2 regions of the Thermaerobacter composti genome follow, and region 2 is predicted to be linked to the other one. Evidence: riboswitches for the same ligand, from Rfam matches in the RefSeq annotation. Region 2 holds a riboswitch; the other holds the start of a gene.
The links. Region 2 has a riboswitch for thiamine pyrophosphate ahead of Q5761_RS06805 (ECF transporter S component). Riboswitches for the same ligand answer to the same signal wherever they lie in the genome.
Positions count from the first base shown of each region.

Region 1: it holds a riboswitch for thiamine pyrophosphate, as region 2 does, so the genes downstream of both, tenA (thiaminase II) here and Q5761_RS06805 (ECF transporter S component) in region 2, are expected to answer to the same signal.

Region 1 is NZ_CP132508.1:2,489,583-2,497,239, reverse strand. It holds gene cobS (adenosylcobinamide-GDP ribazoletransferase) at 1-673, opposite strand, end outside; gene Q5761_RS10110 (HAD-IIA family hydrolase) at 691-1,935, opposite strand; gene tenA (thiaminase II) at 2,005-2,691, opposite strand; TPP riboswitch at 2,794-2,909, opposite strand; gene Q5761_RS10100 (aspartyl-phosphate phosphatase Spo0E family protein) at 3,023-3,364, opposite strand; gene Q5761_RS10095 (ABC transporter substrate-binding protein) at 4,465-5,931, shown strand; gene Q5761_RS10090 (sugar ABC transporter permease) at 6,156-7,145, shown strand; gene Q5761_RS10085 (carbohydrate ABC transporter permease) at 7,248-7,657, shown strand, end outside.
Region 2 is NZ_CP132508.1:1,670,732-1,678,388, forward strand. It holds gene Q5761_RS06785 (MGMT family protein) at 1-116, shown strand, start outside; gene Q5761_RS06790 (metallophosphoesterase) at 113-1,192, shown strand; gene Q5761_RS06795 (TenA family protein) at 1,195-1,863, opposite strand; gene Q5761_RS06800 (ATP-binding cassette domain-containing protein) at 1,974-4,775, opposite strand; gene Q5761_RS06805 (ECF transporter S component) at 4,792-5,388, opposite strand; TPP riboswitch at 5,536-5,655, opposite strand; gene Q5761_RS06810 (SDR family oxidoreductase) at 6,001-6,777, opposite strand; gene Q5761_RS06815 (thiamine pyrophosphate-binding protein) at 6,878-7,657, opposite strand, start outside.

The DNA.
Region 1 (7,657 bases), 820 kb from region 2:
TCAGGCCGGGGAGCCGCTTCCTTGCCCAATACAGGACCGCCGCGGCGGCCGGTAGGGCGCCGACCAGGGCGCGGATCACCGCCTCCCGGCCTGCAGGCAGTCCCATCCCCACGCCGACCAGTACGAGCACGGTGAAGAGGGTGGCCAGCCCCACCTCCCGCGGGCCGGCGTGGTCCTTCATTGCCCTCCCCAGCCCCGCCGTGCGGGCGTAGGGAAGGGCGACGATCGCCACCGCCACCGCCCACCGGGCCAGGACGGAAGCCAGGACCAGCGTGGCGGCGGGATGAACCAGATTGGACACGGCCGCACATTTCGCGAGGAGGAGGAGGCCGCCTCCGGCGACGGCGAAGGCGCCCACGTGCTCATCCCGCATGATGCGGAGGCGTTCCTCCGGGGTGTGTCCTCCGAACAAGCCGTCGCACGTGTCCAACCACCCGTCGAAGTGGAGGCCGCCGGTCAACGCGAGTCCCAGTCCGACCACGAGCACGGCGCGGACATCGGGGGCTATGACCCCTGTCACGGCGGCGTTGGCGGCTGCGAGGAGTCCTCCGAGGATCACGCCGACCAGGGGGAAGTACCCCACCGCTCGACCCAGCGCGGGTGCCTGCAAGGGGCGCCGGCCGGGCGCAGGCAGGACCGTCAGAAAGCGCAAGGCGGCCCAGAACGCGGTCACGGTGCGGCCTCACCAACCTACCGGATGAAGGCGCAACGGCGGTCGGCCAATGCGTCCTCAAGCCATGATGGATGCATTGGAAGCATGTCCTGGGGGAGTTCCGCCGGTTTGAAGAACCCGCACGCTACGGACTCCTCTTCATTTGCGCGAAGGGTGCCTCCCGCTATTGTACAGAGAAAGGACAAAGTGATGAAGTGAATGATGTCCCCGGAGGGGTACTGGAAGACCTGGGAGACGGGATCAGAGTATACGCCAACCAAACGTTCCACTCGTACCACAAGACCGGTTTCCTCAAGGACCTCTCGCCGAACCGCTTCTTCGACGGTTTCCCCCACTTCCACATGCCCCGATGGGAGTCCCCACAGTCCGTTATCACGGCGCTTCACCAACAGAACGTTTCCATCATGATCAAACACAATGGCGGCAACACCAGGTTCAACCCGTTCAGGCCATGGAAAGGACGGGCGTTTCCACTCACGCACCGCCCATCCCTGCTCGAACAAGCATGCCAGGCTGGGAATGGTTGCGTCTGGGGTGCGAAAGTCCCATTTGGATGGGAAGCGAACCGGCGTTTGAGAAACGAGGATCGCCGTATATCCCATCAGGTGCGCACCGAGGATATCGGCGTTTGGGGAGTCGCCGATCATGACGATACGCGCGTTGGAGGGCAAACCTTCCGCGGCGATCCGAAAGATGGTGGGACTTGGCTTTCCGATCACCACAGGACGTCGGCCCGTTGCCACCTGCACGGCCTGCACCAACGATCCCGTCGCCAGGCTACGGCCCGTAGGCATCGGAAAGGATGGGTCGCCGTTTGTTGCAATGAAGGTGGCACCTTTTTCAATCAGCTGTACGGCCGTGTTCACATCCTTCAGTTTGACATCGTCATCGTACCCCACGACGACAGCTTCGACGCATTGCTCGCCGTCGATCGATACGCCGGGTAGCGCGTCGAGCATCTCGGCGCGCAAGTTGGGGCTGCCCAGGAGAAAGAGAGACGAGTATCCCTGCTGTTGAATGTATCGTACCGTGGCCCATCCCGAGGTGATGACCTCCTCCGTCGCGACGTCCAGATTGAACGCCCGTAACCGTTCCACGATCTGGCTGCGTGACGGGCGAGGATCATTTGTCAGAAAGCGGATGGTCTTTCCCATTTTGCGGAGACGCTCAAGGGAAGGGCGCACCTCGGGGAGCAAGGCATCGCCCAGGTAGATGGTCCCGTCAAGATCGAAGAAAAACACGTCGAATTGCTCAGCGATCATGCGGATGGCCCCCTGACTGGTGCAGTTCGATGGACGGGGATGGGGTGCGCGTTCACGGAGAAGAGCCCTTCAGACCGGCCAGGCAAGATCGCGGTAGGCCTGGTCCCAGAACATCCACTCGTAACGGAGACTGCGGGCGAACCACCGCTCCATGCGCTCCCGTTCATTGCTGCCGGCGGCCGTCGCAAGCCGATCGATCAGCCTCAGTTGTTCGTCGACGCTGCGGTGGAAATCGCGATCGGCGTAGGTCAGGATCCAGCGCCGGTAGATCTCGTCCTCCGGCAGCCGATTCGCCAGGCGCTCCCCGACCCGGGCATAGACCCAGTAGCAGGGCAGCACCGCCGCGACCAGCTCGCTGAGTCCGCCCGTGTGGGCGACTCGGAGCAGGTGATCGGTGTAAGCGACGGTGACCGGCGCGGGCTCCTTCTGACGCACAGCGTCCCAGTCCAACCCGAGACGCGACGCCAGTTCCGCGTGCAGCCGTTCTTCCACCCGGGCGACGTTGGCCGCGTGGCGGAGGAACATCTCGCGCGTCTCCGGGGTGTCTGCCAGGGTGGCCCCGCGGGCCAGCACCTTGGCAAATTGCTCGAGGTAGAGGACGTCTTGGGCGAGGAAGTAGGCGAAACGATCCCTGGCCAGCGTTCCGGCGGCAAGCTCCTGGAGAAACGGGAGCTGGAAGATGGCCTCCCAAAGGGTACGCGTCTGGGCGTCGAGCCACTGGTGAAACGGCTCGGCCGTGCCCCTGCTCGCCGGCATGGCGTCTCCCTCCCCTGTCCGTGGCGTGGAAGCACAGCGGAGAACGAAAGAGGCCGCCGAGCAGCTCGGCGGCAGGAGGCATGCCTGGCCGCATCCAACGGCCCGGTCCTTGGACCGCGCTCCCGACGCCGGCATGACCCGGATCCGGTGATCGGGGTCGGCGACGCCGATCAGTCGCCCTCTCAGCCCGGTTGACCCGGACTCCCCCCGCGGCCTCTCATCTCACAGTGGGTGGAATACGGCGATCCTCGCCATGTCCCTGCCGGGCCGCGTGGCCCCCGGAAGGCGATGGGCGGAACGCGAACGGAAGGAGGCCTGGGGCCGTCGGCCGTCACCCTTGGCGGACAGGACGCCGTTCGGCCAGGGCCCGCTGGGCGCGAACGATCAGGTCGTCGAGCCGTTGGCTGAGGGCCAGGACGTCTTCCCGGCGGAGATCGGTGGGCGCTTGGACGGCGCTCATGAGGGCGCGCCGCAGGTCCTCGACCTCCCGCGCCAGCTGACCCCACGGGGGTGTCCCGTCCCCCCGGTGGCCGGTGCTCGCGCGGTGGCCGGCATCGGAACGGCCATCGCCCTCATTCTGCCCGCCCTCAATCCGCCCGTTGGTCGGAACCGTCGTCGGCGTGCGGGGGCGGACCGCCAGCGGCCGGTTCGTCCCCTGGCTCCTTGCCTCCACGTTTTCCCTCCAACGCCTCCAAGATCTCCAGGGTGCGCAACAGACGAGCCAGGACCTCAAGCTCATCGTGAATCGCGGCCAGGAGCTCGCGGTCTCCTTCGGCACCCATGGCATCGCGCAGGGCCTTCAATCGCCGGAGCCGGTGCCGGATCTGCCTGCGCAGTTCAGCCGCTGCCCAACTCGGGGGTTCGTGGCCGGGGCTGCGACGGTCGCTGCGATGGTTGGGTTGCTTGTCCGTAGGCACCACGACGACCATCATACGGTGACGGGGCCGGCCGGCGGCATCGGGTCATCACCCGATTGACACCACCGCGCCGCCTTTCCGTTCGGGCCGAACGCAGATGATCGAGCCCGACGCCAATGGGTGGCGCGGCTCGTCCCCCGCCACGGCCCGGATCGCGATCCGCCAGGGAGTGCCTTAACTTGACATCCCGTTTAGCTTGAGGATATATTCCAATTGCTTGTTAGCACTCGTCGCGCTCGTCTGCTAACAGACCGGTCGTGGACAGGCCGGTCACCTTCACGAGCCTTCCTGTAGCGGTCATTGACGGAGATTCGTCGGCGGCCGGTTCCCGGCGCGTCCCGGGGACCGGTGCGCCAGGCGTGGGCGGCCGCGAGGTCGTCCCGAACGGATCGACCCGCTGGGTCGATCGCGGCACGCACATCGCATCCCGAACCGGCCGACGAACCGGCCACCTGGACGGGGCAAACCGGCAGAGGGTCGACATGCGCGCCGACCGGGCGTGGCACGTCCGGCTACGGCCTGTCGCGCAACCGGTGGCGGTCCACCCCGTCGTGACCGAAGCCGCGCGACGGGGGACGACGGCTCGCGGCGGCCGCGTGCGCAGATGCGGCCGGTTCGTCATGCCGGGCGAGAGGGACCCGTGCGCCGGGGCGGGTTCGAGGCGCCCGTTCCCTGCGGGGCTCGTTGGCCGGGTCTACCCGCCAAGCCGTTCATCGCCTCATCGCCGAACCGATGGCGAACCCATCGAGCGCAAAGCCGCGCGGATCACCCCCGCGGGGTAGCCAGGCGCGCCTGCGCGGGTCCTTGCGGACTGGACCGGAAGGCACGGGTCGGCAGGAACAGGAGGTGACCGTTCGTGGTGGGTCGGTGGACGGAGCGGAGGTCGCGGAGGACGCTGCGCGTCGTGGGCGGGCGCGCGCCGTGGCGGGCGCTGGCTGCCGTGCTCGTGGCGTCGCTGGTGCTCCTGGCCGGTTGCGGCGGCCAGGGTAGCCAGGCGCCGGCCGGTGACCAGGAGGCGGGCGGTGCCGGTTCGTCCGGCGGGGAGCAGGGCGTCCAGACCGTCACCCTGCGCGCCATGACCATCGGCAAGCCCACGGAGCACTGGCGGTTCGACAACCTGAAGGAGGCCGTCGAACGCCTCAACCAGAAGCTCGAGCAGGAGGGCGCCAACGTCCGCGTCCAGCTGGAAGGCACCCACGAGGACCGGCCGTGGGACGAGTACAAGCAGCGCTTCATCCTGGCGGCCGAGGCCGGGAAGGCGCCGGACATCATCCTCAGCGGCCATGAGGACGTGGCGCCGTGGGCCGCGGCGGGGCACATCATCCCGCTGGACGAGTACGTCAAGGACAGCCCGGTGTACCAGGACGTGTTCCCGACGCTGTGGGAGTCCGTGACGCTGGACGGGAAGATCTGGGGCATCCCGCAGGATACCGAGGCGCGGCCGCTCTACTTCTGGAAGTCGCACCTCAAGCAGCTGGGATGGACCGACGAGCAGATCGCCCAGCTGCCGGAGCGCATCGAGAAGGGCGAGTTCACGCTGGATGACCTGCTCGACCTGGCCAAGCAGCTGCAGGACCGCGGCATCGTGCCGGAGGGGCAGGGCTTGTGGACGCGGCCGCAGCCGGGTGTGGACTTCTACATGTTCTACCTGGCCTACGGCGGCGCGATGCAGGATCCCGAGACGGGCAAGCTGGTGCTGGACAAGCAGGCGCTCCTGAAGGAGTACCAGTTCTTCGCCCGGGCGCGCGAGCTGGGCGTGCTCAAGCCGTCGCTGCTGGGGACCGACTGGTCCATCTGGCACCGGACGGTGACCAGCAAGCAGGTGGGCCTCTGGGTCGGCGGCTCCTGGCAGGTGGCCGAGTGGCAGGACCAGTACGGCCTGAGCGACGCCGACGTCCAGGATCTGGGCTACGCGCTGCTGCCGGCGGGCGAGAAGGGCCAGCCGGGGGTCACCCTCTCGCACCCGCTGGTGTACATGGTGACGAAGTACTCGCAGCACCCCGAGCTGGCGGCGCGGCTGATCCTGGAGGCGACGAATCCCGAGTTCAACACGCGGCACGCGGTGGAGAGCAACCACCTGGCGATCATGAAGTCGCAGCTCGACCAGCCGGCGTACAAGGAGAACCGGCTGCTGGGTGACCTCGCGTACATGGTCGAGTACGCCGGGTTCGTCCCGCTGCACGAGCAGTTCGGCAACTACGACCAGGCCATCTACCGCGGCCTGTCGGCGGTCGTCGCCGGGCAGATGACGCCCGAGCAGGCCGTCGACACGGTGGTCCAGCAGCTGCAGTCGCAGCTCCGGGACGAGGTGATCATCCGGTGAGCCGGGTTCGGCGGGCGGTCGAACCGGCCGCCGGCGGGGCCGGGGACGCGGCCGGCGCCGCCGGCGGGCCGGGGAGCGGGGTCGCTGCGGCCACGGCGTGCGAAGGGCCCATCCCGGACCCGGGTCGCGAGGCGCGGCCCGGGGCGGCGGGCCTCGCGGCGGCACCGGGCCGGAGCGGCGACGCCGCGGCGAGGGCGCTCCCTGGGGTCGGCCAGGGAGGCCCCGTGAGTGAATCGGGTGCAGGGACGGGCGCGGCGTCGCATGGCCGGGCGGCCGCGGTCCTCGCGGCCGCCCGGCCGGCGGCGCCGTGGCGGCTGGGGGCAGGGTTCCTCCTGCCCTTCGCGCTGGTGGTGGCCGTGTTCTTCCTGATCCCGGCGGTGCTGACGGTGATCCTGAGCCTGACCGACGTCAGCGTGGCCACGGGGCTCCGGGATTTCCGCTGGGTCGGCCTGGAGAACTACCGGCGCATCCTCACCGACCCGGTGGCGGGCCTGGTGTTGCGGAACACGCTGCTCTACGTGGGCGCCACCCTGACGCTGTTCAACGTCGGGCTGGCGTTGGTGCTGGCGCTGGCCACGGCGTTCCTGCCCCAGCGCTGGGGCGGGTTCTTCCGGGCGGTGTGGCTGTTGCCCCGTATCACGCCGTCGGTGGTCTACGTCTTGATGTGGAAGTACTTCGCGGCCGAGCCGCCCTACGGCGTGATCAACCAGGTGCTGGCCGCGCTGGGCCTGCCGGCGGGTGGCAACTGGCTCTACGAGCACCCTTGGCCCATGGTCATCGCCATCAACGGCTTCGTCGGGGCGTCCATGGGGATGATCATCTTCAGCGCCGCCATCCAGGCCATCCCGCGGGAACAGCTGATCGCGGCCCAGGTGGACGGCGCGGGCACCTGGGCGCTGGTGCGGCGGGTGGTGCTGCCCCAGCTGCGGTGGCCGGCGCTGTTCGTCGCCGCGTACCAGACCCTGTCGCTGCTGGCTTCCTACGAGTACATCCTGCTGGCCACCGATGGCGGGCCGGGCTTCTACACCACCGAGGTCTGGGCGCTCTACGCCTTCCACACGGCGCTGTCCAACTACTTCGGCAACGCCCAGTACGGCCTGGGTGCCGCCCTGGCCACGGTGCTGGTGGTCATCGGGCTGGTGGCGTCGGTGCTCTACCTGCGCTTCTTCAACTTCCGGCAGCTGACCCAGCGGCCGCGCATCGAGGTGAGCTGAGCGCGGCGCGGCTCGCGGGCATCGAGGCGGGTGGAGCGCGAGGGGGATCGAGCCCTCAGGTGAGCGGATCGCGGCGCGGATCGCGGGAAGGGAGGTGGCGGCGTGCTCGGCAGCCTGAGCGAGACCCAGCGGCCGGCGCGGTGGGCGTGGCTGTTGCTGGTGCCCGTCACGCTGCCGGTGCTGCTGCTCTATGCGTGGCTGCTTGTGGCGTCCTGGAGCGACGGGATGGAGGGCTTCCGGCCGCTGGGATTCACCCTGGAGAACTGGTCGTTCCTTTGGCAGCCCGATCCCTTCGGGCCCAACATCGCCCAGCTGACCCTGAACACGTTGCTCTTCGCCGTGCTCGTGGCCGTGGGGGAGGTCCTCCTGGCCAGCACGGCTGCCTACGCCCTGGCGCGCCTCTCGGTGCCAGGGCGGCGGCTGTGGCTGGCGATGCTCATCGTCCTCCACGCGTTCCCGGGGATCACCCTGCTGGTCGCGCTGTTCCTGCTGCTGCGGCAGCTGGGCCTCTA
Region 2 (7,657 bases):
GCCTCGGCCAGTACTCCGGTGGCGGTCCGGCGATCAAGGAGCGGCTCCTGCGCCTCGAAGGGGCCTGGCCGCCCCGTCCCTCCCCGGGGGCGCCGGGGAGGGACGGGGCGGCGTGAGGGGTCCCGCGGCCCGGCGTCCCCGGACCGGCGGGGGGCCGCCCGCCGGCAGCCAGGCGCCCACCGCAGGCCGCCGCGGGAGCGGGCGGCGCCTGGGCGTCCGCGGGGCAGCCCGGCGCCCGGGGACGGCCGTCGCCGCCCTGGGCCTGGCGACCGTGGCGGCGACGTCGCTGCCGGGCGGGGCGCCATCGCCCGCGGCGGCCGGCGCCGGGTCGCCGGCCGCCGACCCGACCCTTGCACCGCCGGTCGCGTTCCTGGCAGGCGTCGCGATGCTGGTTCTGGGCTGGGCCCTGTTGGTGGAACCGGTCTGGCTGCGACGCCGGGCGTTTCGGCTGCCGCTGGCGGGCGGGCCGCCGCGGCCGCTGCCCGCGGCGCGCGGAGGCCGCCCCGTCCGCCGCGGCCTCCGGCTGGTCCACCTGACGGACCTGCACGCGCCCCTCTATCGCGTCGACGAGGGAGCGCTGCTCGACCAGGTCGCCGCCTGGGATCCCGATGCCGTGGTCGTCACCGGCGACCTCGCCGAGGGCCCCCACCTCCCGGCCCGGCGCGGCGTCGACCTCCTGGCCACCCTCGCCCGGCGCTGGCCGGTGTACCTGGTGCCCGGCAACCACGACCACCTCTACGGCTGGCCCGCGCTGCGACGCGAGCTGGAGGCGGCGGGCATCCGGGTGCTGGTCAACCGCGGGGTGGTGCTCCGCAGCGGTGCCGTGGCCGTCTTCCTCGCCGGGGTCGACGACCCCCACACGGGCCGGGATCGGCTGGACCGGGCCCTGGCCGGCGCGCCCCGTGACCTGCCGGCCGTGGTGCTGGCCCACGCCCCTGCCGCCCGGCTCCGCCAAGAGGCGGCGGCCCGCCGCGTGCGCCTGGTGCTGGCGGGACACACCCACGGGGGGCAGGTCCGGCTGCCCCTCGTCGGCGCCCTGTGGATCCCCGGCCAGGGTTGGCTGCCCCGCTACGACCGCGGCTGGTTCGACATCGGGGGCACCTGGTGGTACATCGCCACCGGCCTGGGGACGCCGAAGCCGTGGGTGCGCCTGCTGTGCCGCCCCGAGGTGGTGCTGGTCGAACTGGCCTGACGTCAGGCCGCCCGCCAGGCCGCATCGAAGAAGGCGAACTCGAGCTCCATGGCCGTCCGATACAGGGCGGCCACGTCCTCGACGCCGGGGTGCCAGCGGTCCAGCAGGGCCTCCAGGCGCCGGGCCAGCCCTTCGAAGGCAGGGCTCCCGTAGGTGGTCACCCACTCGCGATACGGATTGTCGGGTGCCACCCGATCGGCCAGCGAGCGCCCCAGGTAGGCGTACAGGCGCATGCACGGGGTCATGGCCGCGGCGATGGCCCCCAGCGGCCGCGACCACGCCACGTCCAGGACGAAGCCGGTGTACGCCCGCGTGGCCAGGGCCGGGGCCGGCCGCAGGTCGACCCCCCATCGCGCGGCGTAACCCTGGTGCAGGCGGAGCTCGTCCAGCACCCCCTCCAGGAGGTCGCGCAGGGCCGTCATGGTCTCCAGGTCAGGCGCCTTGGCCAGGGCGAGGGCGTAGGCGCGGGCGAAGGCCTCGAGGAAGTTGGCGTCCTGCCCGACGTACCAGGCGAAGCGGTCCCGGGGTAGGTCGCCCCGTCCCAGGCCCTGGACGAAGGGGTGCTCGAGGCACCGTCGCGCCACGTCCAGGTTCTGCCGCCAGAGCTGCGCGGCCAACCCCGTCCCGCCGCCGTCCCCCGACGCCGGGGGATGGGCCGTCCCCGGATGCATCGCGGATCCCTCCCGTCGCCTTCCTCGGCGGAGTTGCCCGCCTGCGGGCTCCACGGCCGCCCGACCGCCGGACCGGCTGCCGGTCCGACCGCCGGACCGGTCCCGCGACGCTAGCGCAGGTGCGCCGACGCGAGCAGCACGACGGCGGCCAGGCCCAGCAGGAGGCCGGCATACCCGGCTTCCCGCCAGCCGGCCGTCAGCGTCCGATAGAACGTGCGCCTTCGGCTCCCGTCGAAGCCGCGGGCCTGGAGCGCCACGGCCACCGCCTCCGCCGCCCGCACCGCATGGACCAGGAGCGCCAGGCTGTACCGGTAGGTGGCCTCCAGCCGACCCCGCAGCCCCCGGCCGGCGAGCCCGCGGACGCGGTAAGCCTTCCGCACCCGGGCCAGTTCGTCCTGGAAGAGGGGGACGAAGCGCAGGGCGGCCAGGAGCCCGTAGGCCCAGCGGGGGCTGAGCCCGCCCTGCTGCACGAGGCCCAGCACCAAATCCGCCAGGCCGGTGGTCCGGACGTACAACACCCCCAGCGCTCCGACCCCCAGCAGGCGGAGTCCCACCACCAGCCCGTGGTGCAGCCCCTCGGCCGTGAAACGGTACCACAGCACCTGGGCCACCACGCGCTGGCCCTCCCCGAAGGCGCCCAGCGTCCACACGCGCGTGGCGGCGACCACCGCGAAGGGCGCCATGGCGACCAGCCACTGGCGGACCCCGATGCCCCCGCCCAAAAGTCCGAGGACCACGGGGACCGCCAGCAGGGCGGCCAGCGTCGCCGGGTCGTCGGTGGCGAGCACCACCCCCGCCAGGACCAGGTGGGCGCCCAGCTTCCACACCGGGTGGACCCGGCCGACCCAGGGGGTGCGGTCCTCCCGCCGGGTGGGCGCGGGTGCAGGGCTTCCGCGGGCGATGCCCTGGGGTCCTCCCTGCCCGACCGCGACCGCGGACCTCCCCTTCGCCCCGCCGTCCGCTCCCGCGGACCCCGCCGGCCTCGCTCGCCCCCCAGACGGCGCAGCCCGCAGCGGGGGCGCGCCGGCGACCGCGATGCCGTCCGCCGCCGGATTCGCCGCCGAAGCCGGCAGGGCGCGTCCCTGGGGGGCAGGCGCCACGAGGCCGACCGCCGCCAGGCGGGCCGGGTCGTCCAGCAGGGGCGCGGGCGGCCCGTCGTAGAGGAGACGGCCGTTGCCGAAGACCAGCAGCCGCGTCGCCACCGCCCCCGCCAGCTCCAGGTCGTGGGTGGCCATGACCAGCGTCGTCCCCTGCCGGTGGAGCCGCACCAGTTCCTCCACCAGGGCCGCCGCCGTCCGGGCATCCTGGCCGAAGGTGGGCTCGTCCAGGAAGAGGACGGGTCGCGGCACCACCAGCATACTGGCCACGCTGAGCCGCCGCTTCTGCCCCTGGGAGAGGGTGTAGGGGTGCGCCCGGGCCAGGTCCGCCAACTCGAACCGCGCCAGCAGCGCCTCCACCCGGTTGCGCAGCTCCGCCTCGGGCAGGCCCGCCAGCCGGCCAGCCAGGGCCACCTCCTCGTAGACCGACTCGGTGACGAACTGGTGCTCGGGGTTCTGGAAGACGAACCCCACCCGCGCGGCCTCGCCGCGGCCACCCGTGAGCTCTGGCGCGTGGACCACCCGTCCCCTGGCGGGCGGATGGAGCCCCGCCGCCACCTGGAGGAAGGTGGACTTGCCCGCTCCGTTGGCCCCCAGCACGACAACCCACTCGCCGGCGGCGATGGTGAGACTGACGTCCTGCCAGACCACCCGACGGCCGTGGGCGGCAGCCGCGGCCTCGAAGCGAACCAGGGGAGCGCCCCGCCCCGGCGCCCACGCCGCGCCCGCCGCCCCCGCTCGCCCCTCTGCCACCGTCTCCGTGCCCTTTTCCGCCGCCGCCCGGGGCCGCTCCTCCGCCCGCCGCACCCCCTCCCCGGCGGTGGGCGCCGGCGTCCCCGTCCCCCGGGCGGTGGACCGGTCCGCCGACGGCGGGGGGACCCGGGCGCCGTCGCCCCGGGCCGGCGGCGCCTCGCGCCAGCCCGTGGCCCCCGTGACCACCGGCCGCCAGAAGGGCCCCCAGCTGCGCGGCCGCCAGATGCCGTAGGCCTCGATCTCCGCCCGATGTCGCCGGAAGACCACCGCGGGCTCGCCGTCGGCCAGCAGACGTCCGCCCGGGGCCAGGAGGACGACGCGGTCGACCCAGTCCACCACGCCGTCCAGGTCGTGCTCGATCACGAGGACCGTGTGCCGGCGCGGGAGCCGCTGGAGGGTCTCCAGCACCAGGGCCCGGCCCGCAGGGTCCAGCTGCGCGGTGGGCTCGTCCAGCACGAGGAGGTCCGGCTCCAGGACCAGCACCGCCGCCAGGGCCAACCGCTGCTTCTGGCCCCCGGAGAGGGCCTGGATGGGGTGACCGAAGGGAAGGTCCAGCCCCGCCGCCGCGAGGGCCTGCGCCACCCGCGCCGGCATCTCGGCGGGCGGCACGCAGCGGTTCTCGAGGCCGAAGGCGACCTCTTCATCCACGGTGAACATGCAGAACTGGGCCTCGGGGTCCTGGAACAGCACGCCCGCCCGCCGCGCCGGGTGCAGCTCGCCCGTGACCCGGGCCTCGATCACCGACGGGATGAGGCCGCCCAGCGCCAGGGCCAGGGTGCTCTTCCCCGAGCCGCTGGGCCCCAGCAGCAACACGCGCTGCCCCGCCGGGATGGCCAGCGTCACGTCCCGCAGGGCCGGCTCCCGTCGATCGGGGTAGCGGACGCTCAGCCCACGGCAGGACGCCGCCGGGGCCACCCCCGCCGGGTCGACCCCTGCCGCGCCCTCCCCGCCTACCCGGCCGGCGGGCCGCCGGCCGGCGGACGAGGACGGCTCCACCGCGGCCGTGGCGCGGGATGGGCCGACCCCGCATGCGGTCGAGCGCGCCGCATCGTCCCACGGCATCGGCTGGCACCTCGCCTCATCCGGCCACGCCGGGGCCCTGATCCTGCCGGCCGCGCACCACCGCATAGGCATTCAGGGCCCCGGTCCGCACCAAGCCGTCGACCAGCACCTTGCCCAGCAGGCCGGCGACCACGGCGCCGCTCAGGAGCCGCACCGCCGCAGCGGCCACCAGGGTTCCGGCGCGCATCCCGGTGAAGTAGCCCGTCAGGGCGTCGAGGGGCAGGCTGCCCACCGCCGCCAGGGCGCCGGCCAGCGCCAGGGCGGGCAGGTCGAACCGGCGATAGCGGAACGCGGCCAGGGCCACCTCCGCGCCGAGTCCCTGCAATCCGCCGTAGAGCAGCACCCACAGCACGTCGGGGCTGCCCAGCGCCAGTTCCCCGGCCGCGGCCAGGAGCTCCGCCCAGAAGGCGACGCCGGGCTTCTGGATGATGTAGGCCGCCACCGTGCTGGCGATGAACCAGACGCCGTAGGTGAGCTCCGCCACCACCGGATGGACCGCCCGGGCCACGTCCCACAGCGCCCAGGCGTTGATGTACAGGACGGAACAGGCCGCGGCCACGAAGGCCAACATGACGATCTCGCGGAACTGCAATCGGCGGGACGAACCGGCCATGCGCAACGCCCCCTTCGCCGTAGCGGTGCGGGACCGGGGGCTCGCGGGACGGCCGGCGGCAGGGCGGCAAGGCGCCGTGGGTCGCCGGAGGACGCCGAGGAACGAAAAACCACCTCCGGCAGGAGGTGGTGCTCGTCATGCCGTCCAGGCGGCCATGCGGTACCTTCCTCACGCCGGTATTACCCGGATCGAGTCCGAAGGGTAGCGCCCCTGCAGCCTGCGGCTGCCGCGCTTCTCAGCCCGTAGCGGGCACCCCCGGTACCGACATCCCGTTGGATTGTCACCTCGATCATAGGCCGCGCGGTCCACCGCCGTCAACGCCGGGCGCCCGCACGGCTTGACCTGGAGCCCGCCGGGCGGTCCCGCTGCCGGCGGGTGGCCCCGCGCCACGCCCGCGCCGCCGGCCCCGCCCGCGGCCGCCCCCCGCAGCCCGCGTTCTGGCCGAGGGGTTCGCGCCACGCGATGGGACCCCAGCAGCCCCGCCCGCGGCCGCCGCCACCCCTCAAGCCCCTGGTGCCGCTGGTTCCCACCGCACCCGACGCACCCCACGCGACGCCCCCCACCCCGGCCGGGGACCGCAAGGGCCCGGCGTCGACGCACCACCGGCAGGCCTCAGACCGCGGTCATCCCGCCATCGACGGCCAGCACCTGCCCGGTGATGTACAACCCCGCTTCGGAGGCGAAGAGCAGCGCCGCTCCCTGCAGGTCCCGCTCGCCACCCAGGCGCCGGAGCGGCACGGACTGCTCGATCACCGACCCGTACTGGGCCAGGATGCCCCGGGTCATCTTCGTCGGGAAGAACCCCGGGGCGATGCAGTTCACCGTGATCCCGTGCTCCGCCAGCTTGGCCGCCAGGTCGCGGGTGAAGTTGATGACGCCGGCCTTCGCCGTGTTGTAGGGCAGGGTCTGCATCACCCGGGGATCGCTGCCCCGCAGCCCCGCGATGGAGGCGACGTTGATGATCCGGCCACCGCGGCCCTGCTGGATCATCACCCGCGCGGCCTCGCGGCTCATGTAGAAGGTGCCGTGCAGGTTGGTGCGGATCACCTTGTCCCAGGCCTCCAGGGGGATGTCGAAGAGGGGGGCGCCCCAGGTGGCGCCGGCGTTGTTGACCAGGATGTCCAGACCGCCGAAGGCGTCCACCACCCGGCGGACCGCCGCGACCACCTGCTCGTAGTCCGTGACGTCGCAGCGCACGGCCAGGCAGCGGATGCCCTGGCCGCGCAGCCGCTCCTCCGCCTCGCGCAGGCCCTCTTCCTTGCGGGCGGTGATGGCGACGGCGGCGCCCGCCTCCCCCAGCCCCTGGGCGATCTGCAGGCCCAGGCCGCGGCTGCCCCCCGTCACCAGCGCCACCTTGCCGTCGAGGCGGAAACGGTCGAGCACGCCCATGGGTGGACCTCCCCGTTGCGAGCGCCGGCCCGGCCCCGTCGACCGCGGGCCGGTTCGCCGGCGGCCGGTCCGCGTCCGGCGGCCGGCCCGCAGCGGCACCTCACACCGCGATGGCCCCAGCCCGGAAGTCCGAGGCCCCCATCTTCACGTTGACCAGGGCCGGCTTGCCCGCGGCCAGGGCCCGTTCCAGGGCCGGGCGGACGTCGTCCGGCCGCTCGACCCACTCGCCGTGGCCGCCGAGGGCGGCCACCACCTGGTCGTAGCGGGCGTAGCTCAGGGCGGTGGCCACGGCCCGGTCGGCGCCGAAGAGCTGGACCTGCAGTCGGCGGATCTGGGTCCACGCGGCGTCGTTGCCCACCACGGCGACGAAGGGCAGGTCCTGCCGCACCGCCGCCTCGTACTCGAGCAGATCCAGGCCGGCGGCGCCGTCGCCCAGCAGGACCACCACCGGCTCGTCGGGCCGCAGGACCCGGGCCGCCAGGGCGAAGCCCATCCCGACCCCCAAGGTCCCCAGCGGGCCGGGGTCCAGCCAGCCGGCGGGGTATCGCCGCGGCCGCACCACCTTGGCCGCCGTGCCGACGAAGTCGCCGCCGTCGCCGATCACCGTGGCCCCCGGCGGCAGGGCGGCGTCGATCTCGGCGCACAGCCGCAGGGGGTCGACCGGGACCGCGTCGCTGGTCAGCCCGGGCCGCATCCGGGCGGCCCTCCGCTCCTCCGCCTCGCGCAGGCGGTCCAGCCACCGTCGGCGCTCGGCCGGTTCCTCCGGATCGAGGCCGGCTTCCAGCAGCTGATCCAACACCGTGCCCGCATCGCCGACCAGGCCGACCTCCACGTCCCGATTGCGGCCGAGCTCGCCGGGATCGAGGTCGATCTGGATCAA